Regions from separate parts of the Arthrobacter sp. 01N444 genome, predicted to be linked through region 1. Evidence: riboswitches for the same ligand, from Rfam matches in the RefSeq annotation. Region 1 holds a riboswitch; the other holds the start of a gene.
The links. Region 1 has a riboswitch for glycine ahead of gcvP (aminomethyl-transferring glycine dehydrogenase). Riboswitches for the same ligand answer to the same signal wherever they lie in the genome.
Positions count from the first base shown of each region.

Region 2: it holds a riboswitch for glycine, as region 1 does, so the genes downstream of both, gcvP (aminomethyl-transferring glycine dehydrogenase) here and gcvP (aminomethyl-transferring glycine dehydrogenase) in region 1, are expected to answer to the same signal.

Region 1 is NZ_JBFTRB010000026.1:31,336-41,448, forward strand. Features, by position in the region: gene AC1DKN_RS20490 (TrlF family AAA-like ATPase) at 1-1,135, opposite strand, end outside; gene AC1DKN_RS20495 (DUF6308 family protein) at 1,490-2,101, shown strand; partial or broken gene AC1DKN_RS20500 (SDR family oxidoreductase) at 2,369-2,755, shown strand; gene AC1DKN_RS20505 (hypothetical protein) at 2,890-3,717, opposite strand; glycine riboswitch at 4,154-4,251, shown strand; glycine riboswitch at 4,253-4,360, shown strand; gene gcvP (aminomethyl-transferring glycine dehydrogenase) at 4,413-7,259, shown strand; gene gcvT (glycine cleavage system aminomethyltransferase GcvT) at 7,270-8,406, shown strand; gene gcvH (glycine cleavage system protein GcvH) at 8,464-8,847, shown strand; gene glyA (serine hydroxymethyltransferase) at 8,844-10,113, shown strand, end outside.
Region 2 is NZ_JBFTRB010000022.1:69,864-79,976, forward strand. Features, by position in the region: gene flgN (flagellar export chaperone FlgN) at 1-346, opposite strand, end outside; gene AC1DKN_RS19360 (sigma-70 family RNA polymerase sigma factor) at 591-1,409, shown strand; gene AC1DKN_RS19365 (Dps family protein) at 1,576-2,055, shown strand; gene AC1DKN_RS19370 (MFS transporter) at 2,192-3,778, opposite strand; gene AC1DKN_RS19375 (TetR/AcrR family transcriptional regulator) at 3,846-4,385, shown strand; glycine riboswitch at 4,636-4,734, shown strand; glycine riboswitch at 4,736-4,850, shown strand; gene gcvP (aminomethyl-transferring glycine dehydrogenase) at 4,890-7,811, shown strand; gene gcvT (glycine cleavage system aminomethyltransferase GcvT) at 7,824-8,972, shown strand; gene gcvH (glycine cleavage system protein GcvH) at 9,493-9,876, shown strand; gene glyA (serine hydroxymethyltransferase) at 9,873-10,113, shown strand, end outside.

The DNA.
Region 1 (10,113 bases):
TCTCTCCGACTTTGGTCCCCTGCGTCTCATCCCATGAGATTCGATACGTGTGGCCGTCCTTGAGGTAGGTCACTTCTGGAGGGCCCTGCTTCGACCACGCGCGGTGCTCGCCGCTCGTCCTTCCATGTGGAGAAAACCACTGAAGGTCATCCGCAAGCTCCGAAGGGAGCTCCCCAAAGCGATCTAAAGCAACTCGAATCAGTTCAACCGCGGTGGATTTTCCAACACCTCGGCCGCCGATGATTGTATTCAGCCACGGATTGAACTTCAGCTCGGTATCACCGAATTTTATTCCAGTGATGCGTGCGTGCGGGCTATCGGCCATATTCCCGTGGGAGTCAGAGGGCCTGATTGCATTCGGTCCGTCAGAGAGCGCGTTGCGAATGCCCGCAAGCGAAGGGTTTTCCATTTTTACCCAAGTGAAGTGGGTGCCGGGGTACTTAGCCGTTTCTTCCGCGGGGCACGCGCTTCCATCAAGATGGTGCGCGTCAGATCCTAGAACGCGGACCAACTTTCGGAAACCGGCCAGGTCAAACTTGGTTTCTGGGTCGGTAGTCTCAATTGCGAAGATTGGAGCATTCTTCTCGACCTCCGCCAGTCCGGTGGAAGTCTGGCCCAGGAGTCCAGCGGGACCGTCGGCATGTGCTGGGATAGCGAGGCCGCCGTTGTCATGAATAATTCGCGCTACGTCGCTGATCGACTTCGGTGCTGCTTCGCGGCTATGTCCGTATTTACCGTCATAGCCTGCGAGGGTGAGGACCTTCGTGACGACGCTTGGTTGGGTGTCCGTGTCGAACACACCGAGAAGGTGGATTCCGGTGGCAACGGTGATTTCGACACCGGTAAGCAGCGCGATTTCACGATATGTACTCGGGGGAGCCGATTCCAGTCTTGGTCCTTCGGCTGGGCGCATGGCCTTGAGAGCTTCGCGTGCCTGATCTATGCCTTCGGCAGAGTTGTGGTCGGTTATTACGATGGCATCGATACCGGCGTCCATGTAGGTCTGGAGCCATTCCACGAAGGTTGGTTTGTTTGCGTTCGAGCCCCCTTCCTTCTCCGCACCGTAATCAAACGAAGCTGGTGAGTGGGCGTGGAAGTCCACCTTCCACCAACTGGCTCCAACATCTCTGTACATATTTCCCCCATCTAGGTCACTATCGAATTTCCGCGCTGATGCCAGTCGAACTCGGTGGTGGCATCGGAATCCCACCAATGTGATTCTATGGGTTGCACATTGCACCAATCGGACGCCAGCGACATATGCGGTGCGCCGAATGATTCAGGTACACAATGCTCCCCCAAGTTGTAGAGGACGCGGTTCCAGGAGGCGGGCAAGACCGATGCCAGCGGACTCTGCGCTCAGAAGGCGCCCAGAGGCGGTTATGGGTTGCTTGGCGTGCCGGACATATCATGAACCCACGCACCCCCTTACAGTTCAGATTGATCGGCGCTCACCTTGGGGGCCACCATCCGCAGAGGAGCGCCATTCATGTCATCTCGGAGCCTGGCTGCATTGGAGGCGACAGCCGCTGAAAAGGTTGGTCATTACACGGATCCTGCGCGTCACTTTGCGTTTTGGACTTACGACGTTCAGGGCGACATGGATGTTCCATTGAGTGCCGGAGACGTACTAGCGGCAAACCTCTTGAGCTTGCGGCTGACATGGAAGGAGGTTATTCCACTGTTTGCCGAGGGCTCGGGTTCTGAACAACGACTGCGTTTGGCGTTGGACGCGGCTCTTCGAGATCTCAAGGAGGCGAAACCGCTGGAGTCCTATGAGTCCTTGGACGCGCTCGAAGCGGCTGTCGGGAGCCTTGCGGCGGCCAACGACGCCACCACAGATGTGAAGAACTGGACTCCCGTGACCGTTTCGAAGGTGCTCCACCGTCGTCGACCGTCAATTGTTCCGATCAATGATTCTCGAGTCAGAAAGTTTTATGGCGTGAAGAAGACCGAATCGGTGCAGCTGCGAGCGGCACTTTGGAAAGACATTCGTGAGAACCAGGACTGGTTGCAGCCCCTTGCCGACAACACCAAAACGCCGGACGGTCGTCAGTTGAGCCTGCTGCGGTTGGCGGACATTCTCATTTGGAGCGCTTGAGGGAGAACATCCAACGGGGAACGCCCATGGTTCGATGCCGACACCTCACATCGCTAAGCGCCGGAACCGATGTGGAATATTACGACGAGCTCCTCGAATACTAGAAGACGGCGATGCTGTAGGTTTTCTCTCTGCACGTCTCGAAAGGTTGACGGATCTTGAGCAGGAATTTACGCGACTGCAGGGGGTAACCATGAGGCGGCACAGTGCTGCCGAGTGGGGCTCACTGGCTGAATAGCCCATTGAGGTAAGGGCGGCCCTTTGTCCGCTGTGGTGCCGCTGATGCTGGACGCCGGGACCGGCTCCGTGGTCAACGTCGCCTCCGAGGCCGGCCTGCGCGGGTCCGCCGCCGGTGCCGCCTACACCGCGTCCAAGCACGCCGTCGTGGGCCTGACCAAGAACTCGGCCGTGATGTACGGGCCGAAGGGCCTGCGCTTCAACGCCGTGGCCCCGGGCCCCACCATCACCAACATCGTGGCCACCTGGGGATCCCAGCTCGCGGCCGAACGCCTCGGCCCGCTGATGCAGGCCACCGTCCCCACGCCCGCCACCGCCGCGCAGCTCGCCGCGTCCATCACGTTCCTGCTCAGCGACGACGGCACCAACATCAACGGCGCCATCCTCGCCTCCGACGGCGGCTGGTCCGCGCTGTAAAGCACCTCACCAAACGGCAGGCGGGCGACGGCGGGAGGTCCCGCCGTCGCCCGCTGGATTGGGATCAAATCCGTGATTGCACCATCGGATCCGCTGGTGCAATCACGTCCACACGTCGCGGGTGAGTCCGGATTTTACGAAGACGGGAAGGTGGGCGCGTCCGGTCGCCGGCGAGCGGCAATGGATTTGGCACCCAGCCCCGCCGATGCGATGACTAGGGCCAGCAAGATTTTGGGAGCTGCTCCGCCCTCGGGTCCAAGTGTTACCGCCAAGATTTGCCGACTCATTAACAGCATCTCCTGCAGGTCGCCAGCCAGGATACGGGTCCCCAGGACGTAGTTGACCGAGATGAACAGGGCGGGAACCAACCACAACAGCGCAAGGTTCACGGCCCACACCGCGGTCCGCCGCGCAGGACGCAGGCCGCACCATGCCAGGGCGCAACCAACGAGGATGGCCGGAATCCAGTGAGCGATTGACGGCACTGTGACGGGGACGTTGATGTGCCCAACGAAGCCGACAACCCACTCCACCGTCCACGAAGCGAGCGGCACCGCCACGAGTCCGGCGGCCAATGCCGCCAGGCTCCGTGACCTCGAACAGAGCAGCAGGTGCGCCACGAGGGCCGCAGCGAGGGAGGCGGTCACGCCCGCGAGTAACCCGGCGAAGTACAGGCTCGCCGTTGTTCCGCCCGTCAAGCCGCCGTCAAGCACTGTGAAGGACTGGACGGCCGCCGTGCACTGAACCACAAGAACGCCGGCTGCCGCGCACCACGTCACCAGTCGCCGTCGGGCGGGAGACCAGATGCGCACCGCGAGTCCGGCCGCCGCACCTCCCACGGTAAGGAGGGCCACGATCGTGGTGAGTTCGTATTGGCTCAGCGGCAGTAACGACACGGGCATCTGGTCCGGAGCGACCTCTGCGCCCCACAAATTCTGCAACGGGAGCTGTGCGCCGGTCACCAGCCAAGGGCCCAAGCCGAGCAATCCTGCGAGGATCCCGATCAGCCACCCCCAAGCCGTGTCCCCGGCGGGAGTTAGGCTTCGTGGTCTGCTGGGAGCTGTCTGTTCCATCGCTTGATCCGGAAGGCTCACGGAGGCTCCTAGCGTATGAGCGCTCTGGGAGGGACGCGCACGAGAAAGTAAGTTATCCCGTCCAGAATAATGCACCGAATGGACTAACCCCCTGGGTCCGATCCACGAGGTGGACGACGACCTCTGGGACCGCGTGTTCCGGATCAACGTCACGGCCCTCATGCGCCTCACCCACGCAAGCGGACGACGGCGAAGAGCTCCCGCCGTCGTCCGCGGGAACGGCGACTCAATTGAAATAAATTTTGCATCCTGCCCGGGAACCGGATAAATTGTGAGCTGTGTCACCGACCAATGGCACAGCTTATGATCTGCGGCGGGAGAGTCCTGCCGGTACGTTCAGCAGGCGCCGTAGGAGCAAATCCTCCCCAGGAATCTCTCAGGCCCACGTACCGCCGCGGCAAGGCAACTCTGGAAAGCAGTCCGGGCAACCGGGCTCACCGACGGTGCAAGTGGCGCGCTGCTATCAGCAGGGCAAAACGGAAACTCTCAGGTCCAATACAGAGCGGGGAGGAACCCGAATCATCGTGGCGTCTTGATGCCACCTGAATTATGGAGTTCCTCTCATGACGGTTCAATCGTCCCCGTCCACCTTCGCAGACCGCCACATCGGCGCCCGCCGCCAGGCCGACATCGACACCATGCTCAAGGCCGTCGGCTACGACAGCGTTGATGGCCTCGTTGACAACGCGGTCCCCGATTCCATTCGCCAGGAAAAGCCCCTCACCCTGGACAGCGCCCTCAGCGAAGTCCAGGTGCTGGCCGAACTGCGCAAGCTCGCCTCCAAGAACAAGACGGCCGTGCAGATGATCGGCCAGGGCTACTACGACACCGTCACCCCGCCGGTGATCCGCCGCAACATCCTCGAAGCCCCGGCCTGGTACACCGCCTACACCCCGTACCAGCCGGAAATCTCCCAGGGACGCCTCGAGGCGCTGCTGAACTTCCAGACCATGGTCCAGGACCTCACCGCGCTCCCCGTCGCCAATGCGTCCCTCCTGGACGAGGCCACCGCGGTTGCCGAGGCCGTGCTTCTCATGCGCCGCGCCAACAAAAACAAGTCCGCTGCCGGGGCCAAGACCGTCCTCGACGCCGACTGCCTCCCGCAGACCATTGCCATCGTCAGGGGCCGAGCGGAGGCGCTGGGCTTCGAGGTGCAGGTCGCTGACCTCTCCGCCGGTCTGCCCGACGGCGACATCAACGGTCTCGTCCTCCAGCAGCCGGGCGTTTCCGGCCGGGTGTGGGACCAGTCCGGCGTGATCGCGGAGGCCAAAGAACGCGGCGCACTGGTCACCGTGGCGGCGGATCTGCTTGCCCTGACCCTGATCACCCCTCCGGGCGAGCAGGGGGCGGACATCGCCGTCGGCTCCACCCAGCGCCTGGGCGTGCCGCTGTTCTTCGGCGGCCCGCACGCCGCGTACATGGCGGTGCGCGAGGGCATGGAACGCACGCTCCCCGGCCGCATCGTCGGCGTCTCCAAAGACAACGCCGGCGTCCCGGCGTACCGCCTGGCCCTGCAGACCCGCGAGCAGCACATCCGCCGCGAGAAGGCCACGTCCAACATCTGCACCGCGCAGGCACTGCTGGCCATCGTGTCCTCGTTCTACGCCGTCTACCACGGCCCGGACGGACTGAAGGCGATCGCCGAGACCGTCCACAACAACACCCGCGCCCTCGCCGCCACGCTGAAGATCGCCGGCCGGGAACTGGCGAGTGAGTCCTTCTTCGACACCCTCACGGTCCGCGTCCCCGGCAAGGCCGCCAAGGTCATCGCCGCCGCCGAGGCCCGTGGCATCAACCTGCGGCTCATCGACGCGGACACAGTTGGCGTGTCCGTCGATGAAACCACGACGCCGGAGGTCCTCTCCGCGGTCGTCGTCGCCTTTGGCGCCGGTCCGGTGGTGGAGGCCAAGGGCTTCGAGCTGCCCGGGAGGGTGCTGCGCACCTCCGACTTCCTGCAGCATCCGGTCTTCAACACGCACCGCTCCGAAACCCAGCTGCTGCGCTACATCCGCAAGCTCTCGGACCGCGACCTCGCCCTGGACCGCACCATGATCCCGCTGGGCTCCTGCACCATGAAGCTGAACGCCACGGCCGAGATGGAAGCGATCTCCTGGCCGGAGTTCGCCTCCATCCACCCTTTCGCGCCGGACTCCCAGACCGAGGGCTGGCGGGAACTCGTCAGCGGCCTCGAAGCTGACCTCGCCGAAATCACAGGCTACGACCAGGTCTCCATCCAGCCCAACGCCGGATCCCAGGGCGAGCTCGCCGGCCTGCTGGCCATCCGCGGCTACCACCACTCCCGCGGGGAGGCCCAGCGCAACATCTGCCTCATCCCGGCCTCCGCGCACGGCACGAACGCGGCCTCCGCGGTGCTGGCCGGCATGAAAGTCGTGGTGGTGGCCACGGCTTCGGACGGCACGATCGACCACGCGGACCTGACCGCGAAGATCGAGGCGAACAAGGACGCGCTGTCCTGCATCATGATCACCTACCCGTCCACCCACGGGGTGTACGACGCCGACGTCCGCGAGGTCTGCGACGCGATCCACGCCGCCGGCGGCCAGGTCTACGTCGACGGCGCCAACCTCAACGCCCTCGTCGGGCTGGCCCAGCCGGGCAAGTTTGGCGGCGACGTCTCTCACCTGAACCTGCACAAGACCTTCTGCATCCCGCACGGCGGCGGCGGACCGGGCGTTGGCCCCGTGGCCGCCAAAGCGCACCTGGCGCCGTTCATGCCAGGGGACGCGAACAAGGTCGAACCGGGAAAGGGAGTTGCCATCTCCGCTTCGCGGTACGGATCTGCAGGTGTGCTGCCGATCTCCTGGACGTACGTGAAGTTGATGGGCGGCCAGGGCCTCACCGAGGCGACCAAGTCCGCGCTGCTCGCGGCGAACTACATCGCATCCCGGCTGGATGAGCACTTCCCGGTGCTCTACACGGGGGAGAGCGGCCTGGTGGCCCACGAGTGCATCCTGGACCTGCGTGAACTGACCGCCAGGACCGGCGTCACCGCCGAGGACGTGGCCAAGCGCCTCATCGACTTCGGCTTCCACGCCCCCACACTGTCCTTCCCCGTGGCGGGCACCCTCATGGTGGAGCCCACCGAGTCCGAGGACCTTGCGGAGATCGATCGCTTCATCGAGGCGATGATCACCATCCGCCAGGAGATCGACCAGGTCTCCAACGGCGATTTCACGGTGGAGAACTCCCCGCTGCGCAACGCACCCCACACGGCAGCCGCCGTCGTCAGCACCGACTGGACCCGCGAGTACCCGCGTGAGCAGGCCGCATTCCCCGTCCACACACTCAGGCAGGACAAGTACTTCCCGCCGGTCGGACGCATCGACGGCGCCGCCGGAGACCGCAACCTGGTCTGCTCCTGCCCGCCGCTTTCCGAATTCGAAAACTAAGGATTTTCTGATGAGTGAGAACTACACCGCTCTCTACGAGCAGCACAAAAAGGCCGGCGCCTCCTTCACGGACTTCGGCGGCTGGCAGATGCCGCTGAAGTACAGCTCCGAACTCGCCGAGCACCACGCCGTCCGCAACGCCGCGGGCCTGTTCGACCTCTCCCACATGGGCGAAGTCTGGGTCACCGGCCCGGACGCCGCGGCGTTCCTCGACTACGCCCTGGCCGGGAAGCTGTCGGCCGTGGCCGTCGGCAAGGCGAAGTACTCGCTGATCTGCCAGGAAGACGGCGGCATCATCGATGACCTCATCTCCTACCGCCGCGGTGAGGACAAGTACCTGGTGGTCCCCAACGCAGGCAACGCCAAGGTCGTGGCCGCGGCACTGGCCGAAAGGGCCGGTTCTGCCCAAGAAGGCGGGTTCGACGTGACGGTGGAAGACGTTTCCGCCGAGCTCTCGCTGATCGCCGTCCAGGGCCCGAACGCCGAAGCCATCCTGCTGACGCTGGTCCCGGCCGAGCAGCATGTCCTGGTCACCGAGCTGAAGTACTACGCTGCGGTTGAGGTTCAGATCAACGGACAAGATCTGCTCCTCGCCCGCACCGGTTACACCGGCGAGGACGGCTTCGAGATCTACATCTCGAACGAGGATGCGGCAGGTCTCTGGGAAGCACTGCTGGAAACCGGTGCCAGCCACGGGCTCATCCCGGCCGGCCTGGCCTGCCGTGACTCGCTGCGTTTGGAAGCCGGCATGCCGCTCTATGGCAACGAACTCTCCCGCGAAGGCAACCCATACGCAGCAGGCCTGGGCCCGGTCGTCTCGCTCGCCAAGGAGTCGGACTTCGTCGGCAAGGCCGCCCTGAGCGAGCTCAAGGCAGCCGGCGCAGGCTCCACGACCGGCCGCAAACTCGTCGGGCTCAAGGGCCTCGGACGCCGTGCCGCCCGCAGCCACTACCCGGTCCTCAAGGACGGCAACGTCGTCGGCGAAGTCACCTCCGGCCAGCCCAGCCCCACCCTCGGCTACCCGGTCACGATGGCCTACGTCGACATCGAACACGCCGCACCGGGCACAGCCCTGGACATTGACCTCCGCGGCAAGACGGAGCCTTTCGAAGTCGTCGCACTGCCGTTCTACAAGCGCCAAAAGTAGCCGGTCGCCGCTGGCTGAGCCTGCCGAAACCACATACGAACTTAAGGATTGAGATAAATGAGCAAAGTTGTAGCCGAACTGAAGTACTCCGCTGAACACGAGTGGGTTGCTGCCGACGGATCTGGCCCTGCAGGAATTGGGATTTCGGCCGTGGCCGCCGACGCCCTGGGCGACATCGTCTACGTGGACCTGCCCGAGGTCGGTTCCGCGGTGACCGCGGGGGAGACCTGCGGCGAGGTCGAGTCGACCAAGTCCGTCTCGGACCTCTACGCGCCGGTCACCGGCGAGGTGGTGGAGATCAATGACGCCGTCGTTTCCGATCCGGCGCTGATCAACAGCGATCCGTACGGGGCCGGCTGGCTGTTCAAGGTCGCCGTGACCGAAGAAGGCCCACTGATGTCGGCTGAAGAGTACGCGTCCAAGAACGGCGGCGAGCTGTGAGCGCCGCGACGGGTACCGTCGCGTTTGAGCAGGTCGTCTCCGCGAGCCTGGACGCGGAGCTGTCCGCGCTGGATCCGGAGATCGCCGCGAAGATCGACGCCGAGCTGTCCCGCCAGCGGGACGGGCTGGAAATGATCGCCTCGGAGAACCACACCGCCAAAGCCGTGATGCAGGCGCAGGGTTCCGTGCTGACGAACAAGTATGCCGAGGGCTACCCGGGCAAGCGCTACTACGGCGGCTGCGAGCACGTGGACGTTGTGGAGCAGCTCGCGATCGACCGGGTCAAGGCCCTGTTCGGCGCCGGGTACGCGAACGTGCAGCCGCATTCCGGTGCGCAGGCCAACGCCTCCGTGATGCACGCCCTGATCCGTCCGGGCGACACCATCATGGGCCTGAACCTGGCGCACGGCGGGCACCTGACGCACGGCATGAAGATCAACTTCTCCGGCCGGCTCTACAACGTGATTCCGTACCAGGTCCGTGAAGAGGACCACCGGATCGACATGGCCGAGGTCGAGGCCCTGGCCCTGGAGCACAAGCCGGCGCTGATCGTTGCCGGCTGGTCCGCGTACGCCCGGCAGCTCGACTTCGCCGAGTTCCGCCGGATCGCCGACTCCGTCGGGGCTTACCTGATGGTGGACATGGCGCACTTCGCCGGGCTGGTCGCGGCCGGGCTGCACCCGTCCCCGGTCCCGCACGCGCACGTCACCACCTCCACCACGCACAAGACCCTTGCCGGTCCGCGCGGCGGCATCATCCTGTCCAACGACGCCGAGATCGCCAAGAAGATCAACTCCGCGGTGTTCCCCGGCCAGCAGGGCGGGCCGCTGGAGCACGTCATCGCCGGCAAAGCCGTGGCGTTCAAGATCGCCGCGTCCGAGGAGTTCAGGGAGCGCCAGGAACGCGTCCTGGCCGGCGCCCGGATCCTCGCCGAGCGCCTGGTCCAGCCGGACGTCACCGCCAAGGGCATCAACGTGATCTCCGGCGGCACCGACGTGCACCTGGTCCTGGTGGACCTGCGCAACTGCGAGCTGAACGGGCAGGAAGCCGAGGACCGCCTCGCGGACATCGACATCACCGTCAACCGCAACGCCGTGCCGTTCGATCCGCGCCCGCCGATGGTCACCTCCGGGCTGCGGATCGGCACCCCGGCGCTGGCCACCCGCGGCTTCGGCGAGGCGGCCTTCGCCGAGGTTGCCGACATCATCGCCGAGGCCCTGACCGCCGACGCCGGCGCGGACCTCTCCGGTCTGCGCACCCGGGTCC
Region 2 (10,113 bases), on a different contig from region 1:
TCACGCTGGAAGCCTCGCCCAGCCGGGCCAGGAGTGCGTGCAGGGCGTCCAGATGCTCGCGCAGGATCTCGGGCCATGGCCCGGCGGGCGCGGCCGCAATCAGTTCGACGAGCGTGGTCTGTGCCGGCAGGCCCCATTGGGCCGCCACGGCAGCGGACTCGACGCTCCGGGCCAGGGCTTCGAAGCGCAGGCGGTCCAGCACGGTTTCAATCTCGGAGGCCATGAAGCTCAGCCATTCCAGATTCCCGGCCACGACGTGCAGGCGCTGCGTTTCCAGCCTGAAGAGGAGTAGCTCCAGCTGCCGCCGCTCCTGCCACAGTGCCGCGGAGAGATCACTTGCGCTCATGTGCCCCATTCTCTTTCCGCCCCGTGAATCACAGCTTCGGGGCGGTCACCGCATTTTTCGCACAGCTTTTCCCTGAGGGTACACGCAGATCTTGGAACAGGTGATAGGTTTCCTCCATGGGTGCTGCGCCCTACTTGCGAACGCTGACTCCAATGGGGGGGAGCACCGGTCGGTTTTGGGTGCGGCTCTCGGCGTTTTAAGGGTCGAGGACCCTTCGGATCCGGTCTCATGGGGGGACACAGTATTGAATCGCGTGGAACGCAACGAGATGGTCACGCAGCACCTTCCGCTGGTGGGGTATCTCGTCTCAGATTTGTGCTCGAAGGCGTCACACCTTTCTCGCGATGACTTGGCGTCAGCCGGCGCTATTGCCCTGATTACCTCGGCCGATTCGTTCGATCCAGGCCTCGGGGTGCCGTTCGGCGCTTTCGCGCGCCGGCGCATCCTTGGCGCCTTCGCAGACGAGATGCGGGCCAGCGACTGGGCCACCCGATCCGCCCGCCGCCGGATCAAGGAAACCATGTCCGTGCAGGAAACCCTGGCGTCCGCCCTGGGCCGCACCCCCACAGTGGACGAGATCGCCTCTGCCCTGGGCGTCCAGCAGAGCGTTGTGGAGGCCGCGCTCGCGGATGCCTCGCGCACATTGACGCCCCTCGACGAGGCCGTGGTGGACACCCTGGCCGCCGAAACCCTCACCCCGGAACACTCCGTGCTCGCGGACGAACGGCTCCAGTACCTTCGGGCCGCCGTGAAATCCCTTCCGGAACGGATGCGCTACGTGGTGGAGGAGATCTATTTCGGAGACCGCACGGTCAAAGACCTGGCCGCGGAACTCGGATCCACGCACGCAGCGGTGTCCCAGCAGCGTTCGGAAGCCATCCGGCTCATGCGCGACGGCCTGAGCGCCCACTACGCCGACGACCCCGAGCAGCCGTTCCAGCCCCAGTCCAGGATTACCCCGAGGCGGCGCAACGACTACCTCACCCAGCTGTCCGAATCCACCTCCGGCGGCATCACACGGGCCGTGTTCCCGCGTGGGCCCATCCTCAACGAGGCCGTCTAAACCGCCCCCAAAACGGTTAGTAAGCCGACTTAGTAAGCTGACCGAGAAATTCCTCCCAGAAGCATCGCGGCCCGGCGCCGCGCTGCGGTAGCGTCGGAAGCATCGGCCGGGGTGCCAGCAATGGCATGCGCGGCCCGCACGGCACCGGTTCTATCGAGGAGGATTCATGAAAGCATCACCAACATTGACGACCAACCTGCAGGCAGTACTGGTGGACCTGATCGAACTCCACGTTCAGGGCAAGCAGGCACACTGGAACATCGTCGGGACCAACTTCAGGGACCTTCACCTCCAGCTGGATGAAATCATCGACGCCGCCCGGGGATTCGCGGATGACCTTGCCGAGCGCATGCGTGCCCTCCACGCCCTCCCGGACGGCCGAAGCTCCACGGTTTCCAAGTCCACCGCACTGGCCGAGTTCCCGAAGGGCCTGATCAACACGAAGGACGCCATCGAGCGGATTGTCGCCGCGCTTGAGGCGGCCGTCGGCACCATGCGCAAGGTCCATGACGAAGTGGACGAGGAAGATCCCACCACCGCGGATCTGCTGCACGAGTTCATCGCCAAGTTTGAGCAGTACGCCTGGATGGTGAATGCCGAGACCATGCGGGCCACCGCCAGCGTGACCACCCCGGACAGTAAGTAGGGACCGGCTCCCACCAGCCCCCCAAGAAACAGCAGCGTCCGGCGCCGGGAGGATACCCGGCGCCGGACGCTGCTGTTTATGGGCTGGAACCCCTTCGTGCTGACGACGGCGTGACGCTGACGGCGGCCGCTGAGCCCTATTGGGCCTTCGGCACCGACCGCAGGACGACGGCGGCCAGGACGCAGGCCCCGGACATCAGGACCAGTGCAATGGACGCAGTGACGTGCACGCCCGAGTCGAAGGCGGTGCGCGCGGCCGCCGTCACCGCCTCGGCCAGGGGCGCCGGAAGCATCCGGGCCAGATCCACAGCGCCGGCCAGGGTTTCACCGGCCTGGCTGGTGGCCGCCGCCGGGGCGAGTTCGGACACGCCCGCGGGAAGCCGGAGGTTGCCCTGGTAGGAGGCCGTCAGGATTGAGCCGAGAATCGCCGTACCCAGCAGGGACCCCACTTCGTAGCCCGTCTCGGAGATAGCGGCGGCTGCCCCTGCCTTGTCGGCGGGCGCCGCACCCAGGATCAGGTCATTGGAGATCGTCTCCGCGGCCCCCACCCCCAGGCAGAGCACCAGCAGGGCGGCAAGGAGCAGCGACGGGCCCTGGCTGTGGTCGCCGAATGCCACCACGAAATAGCCCGCCGCGCTCAGCAGCAGGCCGCCGGCCACCACAAAGCCGGGCCGCACCTTGCGCACCAGCGGGACCACGAGCAGCCCCGCTACAACCGTGGCGATGAGGGCCGGGACCATGGCGACGCCGGAGGCCGAGGGGGACTGGCCCTCCAGCAGCTGCAGGTGCTGGGCCAGGAAGAGAATGAAGCCGTTGAAGGAGAACAGTGCCAGGACGTTGGCCACAATGGCCGTACTGAAGATCCGGTTGCCAAACAGGCTGACGTCGAGCATCGGCGCGGTGCTGTGGTCTGTCCTGTGGATACGGGCAAGCGCGCGTTGCCGCCGGATGAACACATAGCCCATGAGCAGGCCGGTTCCGATACTCGCGAAGGCCTCGGGAGCCGGCCCGTGGGTGGCAAGGGCTTTGATCCCGTAGACCACCGGCACCATGACCAGCAGGGACAGGGCAATGCTGGGCACGTCCACCCGGCCCGGCTTCGGATCGCGGGATTCCGGGATCAGCGCCGGCCCGAGCAGCAGCAGCGGCAGGATGATCGGCACCGCGACCAGCAGGACGGCGCCCCACCAGAAGTTTTCCACCAGCCAGCCGCCGACAATCGGGCCGAGGGCGGCGCCGCCGGAGAAGCCGGCGGCCCAGATCGCCACCGCCAGCCTGCGCCGGTTGGGCTGCGGAAAGATGTTCCGGATCAGCGACAGCGTGGATGGCATCAGCATGGCGCCGAACAGGCCAAGCCCGGCGCGGCCGGCGATCAGCCATTCCGCACTCGGCGCGAACGCCGTCACGGCGGACACCGCGGCAAAGCCTGCGCTGCCCACGAACAGCAGCCGGCGCCGGCCGATCCTGTCGCCCAGGGAACCCATCGCGACCAGGAGTCCGGCCAAGACCAGGGGATAGGCATCGACGATCCAGAGCAGTTCGACGCCGGAGGCGGTCAGGCTGCTGGCGATGGCCGGCAGGGCGAACGTGAGCGCGGTGTTGTCCACGGCCACGAGCAGGACGGGGAACATCAGCAGGGCCAGCGCCACCCAGTCACGCCACGGTGCCCGGGGCCCGGTGGCCGCAGGAGTGCTGGTGGCTACGGTGATCGATGAAATGCTCATAAGGATAACTGTACCGTCTGGACGGTACAGTTAAGAAATGCGCTCGCGGACAGGCATGATGGGAGGCATGCCCAGGAAACCCGTCGCCCGCGAGGCCGTCCTCGATGCCTTCGAATCCCTGCTCATCGAAGTCGGTGAACGCGCCGCGACGCTGGACGCCGTCGCGCGCCGGGCCGGCGTCTCCAAGGGCGGCCTGCTCTACCATTTTCCGACGAAAGAGGCCATGATCGCGGTCCTGCTGGAACGGCTGGACCGGCTCCTGGCTGCCGATGTTGCGGCCATGGCGGCAGCCCCGGAAGGGGCGGCGGCGTACTTCATCAAGTCCTCGGTGTGGGCGGACACGCCCATGGACCGGGTCTTCGTGGCGGCCACGCGGCTCGCCGAGGTGGCACACGGGGAAACGCTCCGCCGCTTCGCCGCCGGCCAGGCGAGCTGGCTGGAACTGCTGGCGGCCGACGTCGGGCCCGCCATGGCGAAGGCCGTCCTGTGCATGGGGGACGGGCTGTACTTCAACGCCATGCTGGCGCGGGGTCCCGGCGGGCCGCCGCCGGAAGTCGAGGCGGACGTCCAGAGCCTCCTGGCCGCCGTCGAGCGCCTGCGCGGCTGAAGCCCACACCCACCCCCTCCGACCCTCTACTCCCCGCCGAATTCGCCGGAAGCGTTCGAGTACGCCGGAAAGTTGCGGCGACTCCGGGGCTTTCCGGCGAATTCGCGCCGCCGGATTCGCCGCCGGGTGGCTCGTGGCCCGTAACCTGGGTCCGCCGCCGGGAGGGAGTTTGCGGACGCGCGCCCGGCATAGGACAATGAGAGCTGTGACTGTAGTCACCCCCGATTGAACACCTAATTAAATACGCCTTTGATCTGCGGCGGGAGAGTCCTGCAAGTAGGTACAAGCAGGCGCCGTAGGAGCAAACCCTCCCCAGGAATCTCTCAGGCCCATGTACCGCCGCGGCAAGGCATCTCTGGAAAGTAGCAGGCGTGTCCCGGACATGCTGTGCTCACCGACGGTGCAAGCGGAGCCCTGAAACGCGGGCTGCGCGGAAACTCTCAGGTCCAATACAGAGCGGGGAGGAACCCGAATCAATGTGGCGTACCCTGCGCCGCCTGAGTTATGGAGTTCCTTGTGACTGTTACCCCAGCCTCCACGTCCTTCGTTGACCGGCATATCGGCGCGCGCCGCCAGGCCGACGTCGACGCCATGCTGAAGGCTGTCGGCTACGACACCGTCGACGCCCTGGTGGACACCGCCGTTCCGAAGGACATCCGCCAGGACGCCGACCTCGCGCTCGCCGCGGCCCTGAGCGAGGTCGAAGTCCTCGCCGAGCTGCGCAAGCTGGCGTCGAAGAACAAGACTGCCGTGCAGATGATCGGGCAGGGCTACTACGACACGCTCACCCCGCCGGTGATCCGCCGCAACATCCTCGAAGCCCCGGCCTGGTACACCGCGTACACGCCCTACCAGCCGGAGATCTCCCAGGGCCGGCTGGAGGCGCTGCTGAACTTCCAGACCATGGTCCAGGACCTGGTCGGCCTGCCGATCGCCAACGCCTCCCTGCTGGATGAAGCCACCGCCGTGGCCGAGGCCGTGCTGATGATGCGCCGCGCGAATAAGAACAAGACGGCGCACGACGGCAAGACCGTCCTCGACGCCGACTGCCTGCCCCAGACCATCGCGATCGTCAAGGGCCGCGCCGAGGCCCTCGGCTTCGAGGTCGAGGTCGCCGACCTCTCCAAGGGCCTGCCCGACGGCGTCATCAACGGCGTCGTCCTGCAGCAGCCGGGCGTCTCCGGCCGCGTGTTCGACCACACCGCCGTGATCGCCGACGCCAAGGAACGCGGCGCCCTCGTCACCGTCGCGGCAGATCTCCTCTCCCTGACCCTGATCACGTCCCCGGGCGAGCAGGGCGCTGACATCGCCGTCGGATCCGCCCAGCGCTTCGGCGTGCCGCTGTTCTTCGGCGGACCGCACGCTGCCTACATGGCCGTCCAGAAGGGGCTCGAGCGCTCCATGCCCGGCCGCCTCGTGGGTGTCTCCAAGGACAACGCCGGCGTTCCCGCCTACCGCCTGGCCCTGCAGACCCGCGAGCAGCATATCCGCCGCGAGAAAGCCACCTCCAACATCTGCACCGCCCAGGCCCTGCTGGCCATCGTGGCTTCCTTCTACGCCGTCTACCACGGCCCGGACGGGCTGAAGGCAATCGCCCAGTCGGTCCACGTCCACGCGAAGACCATCGCCGCCTCCCTGAAGGCCGCCGGCCTGGATGTGCTGCACACCTCCTTCTTCGACACCATCACCGTCTCCGTGCCGGGCCGGGCAGCTGAGATCATCGCGGCAGCCGACGCCAAGGGCGTCAACCTGCGCGCCATCGACGCCGACACCGTCGGCATCTCCGCCGACGAGGCCACGACGGTTGCCGTCGTCGCCGACGTCATAGCCGCGTTCGGCGCGTCCGTGACTGCCGCGGCTGCAGGCACGGACACTGCGTTCGGCCTGGACCCCGCCGTCGAGCGCACCTCCGACTACCTGCAGCACCCGGTGTTCAACACGCACCGTTCCGAGACCCAGTTGCTGCGCTACATCCGTCGCCTCTCGGACCGCGACCTTGCCCTGGACCGGACCATGATCCCGCTGGGGTCGTGCACCATGAAGCTGAACGCCACCGCCGAGATGGAAGCCATCTCCTGGCCGGAGTTCGCCTCCATCCACCCGTTCGCCCCGGAATCCCAGACCGCCGGCTGGCGTGAACTGATCGAGGACCTCGAAGGCCAGCTGACCGAGATCACCGGCTACGACCAGGTCTCCATCCAGCCCAACGCCGGTTCCCAGGGCGAGCTCGCCGGGCTGCTGGCGATCCGCGGCTACCACCTCTCCCGCGGCGATGCCCAGCGCAACGTCTGCCTGATCCCGGCCTCCGCGCACGGCACCAACGCCGCCTCCGCCGTGCTGGCCGGCATGAAGGTCGTGGTCGTGGCCACGGCTTCGGACGGCACGATCGACCACGCGGACCTGACCGCCAAGATCGAGCTGCACAAGGATGCGCTGTCCTGCATCATGATCACCTACCCGTCCACGCACGGGGTGTACGACGCCGATGTCCGCGAGGTATGCGACGCGGTCCACGCCGCCGGCGGCCAGGTCTACATCGACGGCGCCAACCTCAACGCCCTGGTCGGGCTGGCCCAGCCCGGCATGTTCGGCGGCGACGTCTCGCACCTGAACCTGCACAAGACTTTCTGCATCCCGCACGGCGGCGGCGGACCGGGCGTCGGCCCGGTCGCGGCCAAGGCGCACCTGGCCCCGTTCATGCCGGGCAACGCTGCTGATCCCGCCAACGGCGCCGACGGCACCCCGATCTCCGCCTCCCGCTACGGCTCGGCCGGCGTGCTGCCGATCTCCTGGGCCTACGTGAAGCTGATGGGCGGCCGCGGCCTCACCGAGGCGACCAAGTCCGCGCTGCTCGCGGCGAACTACATCGCGGCCCGCCTCAACGACTCCTTCCCGGTGCTCTACACCGGCGAAGGCGGCCTGGTGGCCCACGAGTGCATCCTGGACCTGCGCGAACTCACGGCCAAGACCGGCGTGACCGCCGAGGACGTGGCCAAGCGCCTGATCGACTACGGCTTCCACGCCCCCACCCTGGCGTTCCCGGTGGCCGGCACCCTGATGGTGGAGCCCACCGAATCCGAGGACCTGGGCGAGATCGACCGCTTCATCACGGCCATGGTCGCCATCCGCGCCGAGATCGACCAGGTGGCCAACGGCGATTTCACCGTGGAGCACAGCCCGCTGCGCAACGCCCCGCACACCGCCGCTGCCGTGATCAGCACCGACTGGACCCGCGAGTACCCGCGTGAGCAGGCCGTCTTCCCGGTCCACACGCTCAAGCAGGACAAGTACTTCCCGCCCGTCGGCCGCATCGACGGCGCAGCCGGGGACCGCAACCTGATCTGCTCGTGCCCGCCCCTCGAGGCCTTCGAAGAAGACACAGCAGTCCACTCCGACGACTCCGCCAACTCCGACTCTGACAGCTAGGGACAGCCACCGATGAATGAGAATTACACGGCACTTTACGAAGAGCACAAGAAGCTCGGCGCCTCCTTCACGGACTTCGGCGGCTGGCAGATGCCGCTGAAGTACAGCTCCGAACTCGCCGAGCACCACGCCGTCCGCAAGTCCGCGGGCCTGTTCGACCTCTCCCACATGGGCGAAGTCTGGGTCACCGGCCCCGACGCCGCAGCCTTCCTGGACTACGCCCTCGTGGGCAAGATCTCGGCGATGGCCATTGGCAAGGCCAAGTACTCGCTGATCTGCAACGAGGACGGCGGCATCATCGATGACCTCATCACCTACCGCCGCGGCGACCAGAAATTCCTTGTGGTCCCCAACGCCGGCAACGCGAAGGTCGTCGCCGCGGCCCTGGCCGAGCGCGCCGGTTCCGGAAAGGACGGCGGATTCGACGTCACCGTCCAGGACGCCTCTGCTGAGACCTCGCTGATCGCCGTGCAGGGACCCAAGGCCCAGGAGATCCTGCTGCGCCTGGTCCCCGCCGCGCAGCACGAGCTCGTCACCGGCCTGAAGTACTACGCCGCCGTGGACGTCCCGTTCATGTTCGCTGGAGCCAGCCAGGACCTCCTGCTGGCCCGCACCGGCTACACCGGTGAAGACGGCTTCGAGATCTTCGTCGCGAACGACGCCGCCGCCGCCCTCTGGCAGGCGCTCGTCGCCATCGCAGAGGACGGCGAGCTGACCCCCGCCGGGCTCGCGTCCCGCGATTCGCTCCGTCTCGAGGCCGGCATGCCGCTTTACGGCAACGAGCTCTCCCTGGAGGGCGATCCGTTCGCCGCCGGCCTGGGCCCCGTCGTCGCCCTGTCCAAGGAAGGCGACTTCATCGGCAAGGCCGCCTTGGCCGCCAAGAAGGAAACCGGCGCCGGCGCCACGACGGGCCGCAAGCTCGTCGGGCTCAAGGGCCTCGGGCGCCGGGCCGGCCGCGGCCACTACCCGGTCCTCAAGGACGGCAACGTCGTCGGCGAAGTCACCTCCGGCCAGCCCAGCCCGAGCCTCGGCTACCCGGTCGCGATGGCCTATGTCGACGTCGAATTCACCGAGCCCGGCACCGCACTGGACATCGACCTCCGCGGCAAGGCCGAACCCTTCGAAGTTGTCGCACTGCCTTTCTACAAGCGCCAAAAGTAGCCGAAGCTGTCCCGGGGGCTGCGTGACTGTGGTTGCGTCAGCCCGTCGGACCCGGCATCCTCTGCATGCTCGGTCGCGAAGACGCCCGCTGAGCGGACGTAACGCTCCCTTAGACGCATGCTCCCGGATGTCGGGCCCGAAGGGGCCCTGCAGCTCACCTCGGGTTCAACTCACCTCGAGTTCCAAGCGTCGTTTGGGGCGCCTTCGAAAGCAAAAGTGCTGGGGGATGTAGCGCCTGCCGCGGGGTAGGACTGTCCCAAGCCCGATCATTGGGGGTTGAGCTTGATGACACCCTTGAAGCCTCGGAGCACCCCGGCTCTGGAAGATATCGAAAAGCCACTGTTTCTTCCGGGGAAACGGCTGGCCCCAAAAACTGAACTGAATAGCGCCGGGTGAGGGGATTCCGGAAGCGTGCGTCTAAGCGAGGGACGAGCGAGCACGCGGAGGAATTGCCTCATCCGCCACCCAACCCACCACAATTGTTGTGGCCCACGACTTTTCAAACGTAAAGGAAAAACACATGGCAAAAGTTGCCCCTGAACTGCAGTACTCCGACGAGCACGAGTGGGTTGCCCGCGAGGCCGGAAACGTTGTTTCCATCGGCATCTCCGCCGTCGCCACGGATGCCCTCGGCGACATCGTCTACGTTGACCTGCCGGAGGTCGGCTCCGCCGTGACCGCGGGGGAGACCTGCGGCGAGGTCGAATCGACCAAGTCCGTCTCGGACCTCTACGCCCCGGTCACGGGCGAGGTCACCGAAATCAACCCCGCCGTCGTCGATGACCCCGCGCTGATCAACAGCGACCCGTACGGTGCCGGCTGGCTCTTCAAGGTCGCTGCCGAGTCCGACGGCCCGCTGCTTTCTGCCCAGGAGTACGCGTCCAAGAACGGTGGCGAGCTGTGAGCGGCGCAACGGCGGCCGCGGGCACCCAGACGCTGGCGTTTGAGCAGGTCGTTTCGCCGAGCCTGGACGCGGACCTGTCCGCGCTGGATCCGGAGATCGCCGCGAAGATCGACGCCGAACTGACCCGGCAGCGGGACGGTTTGGAGATGATCGCCTCGGAGAACCACACCGCCAAGGCTGTGATGCAGGCGCAGGGCTCCGTGCTGACCAACAAGTACGCCGAGGGCTACCCGGGCA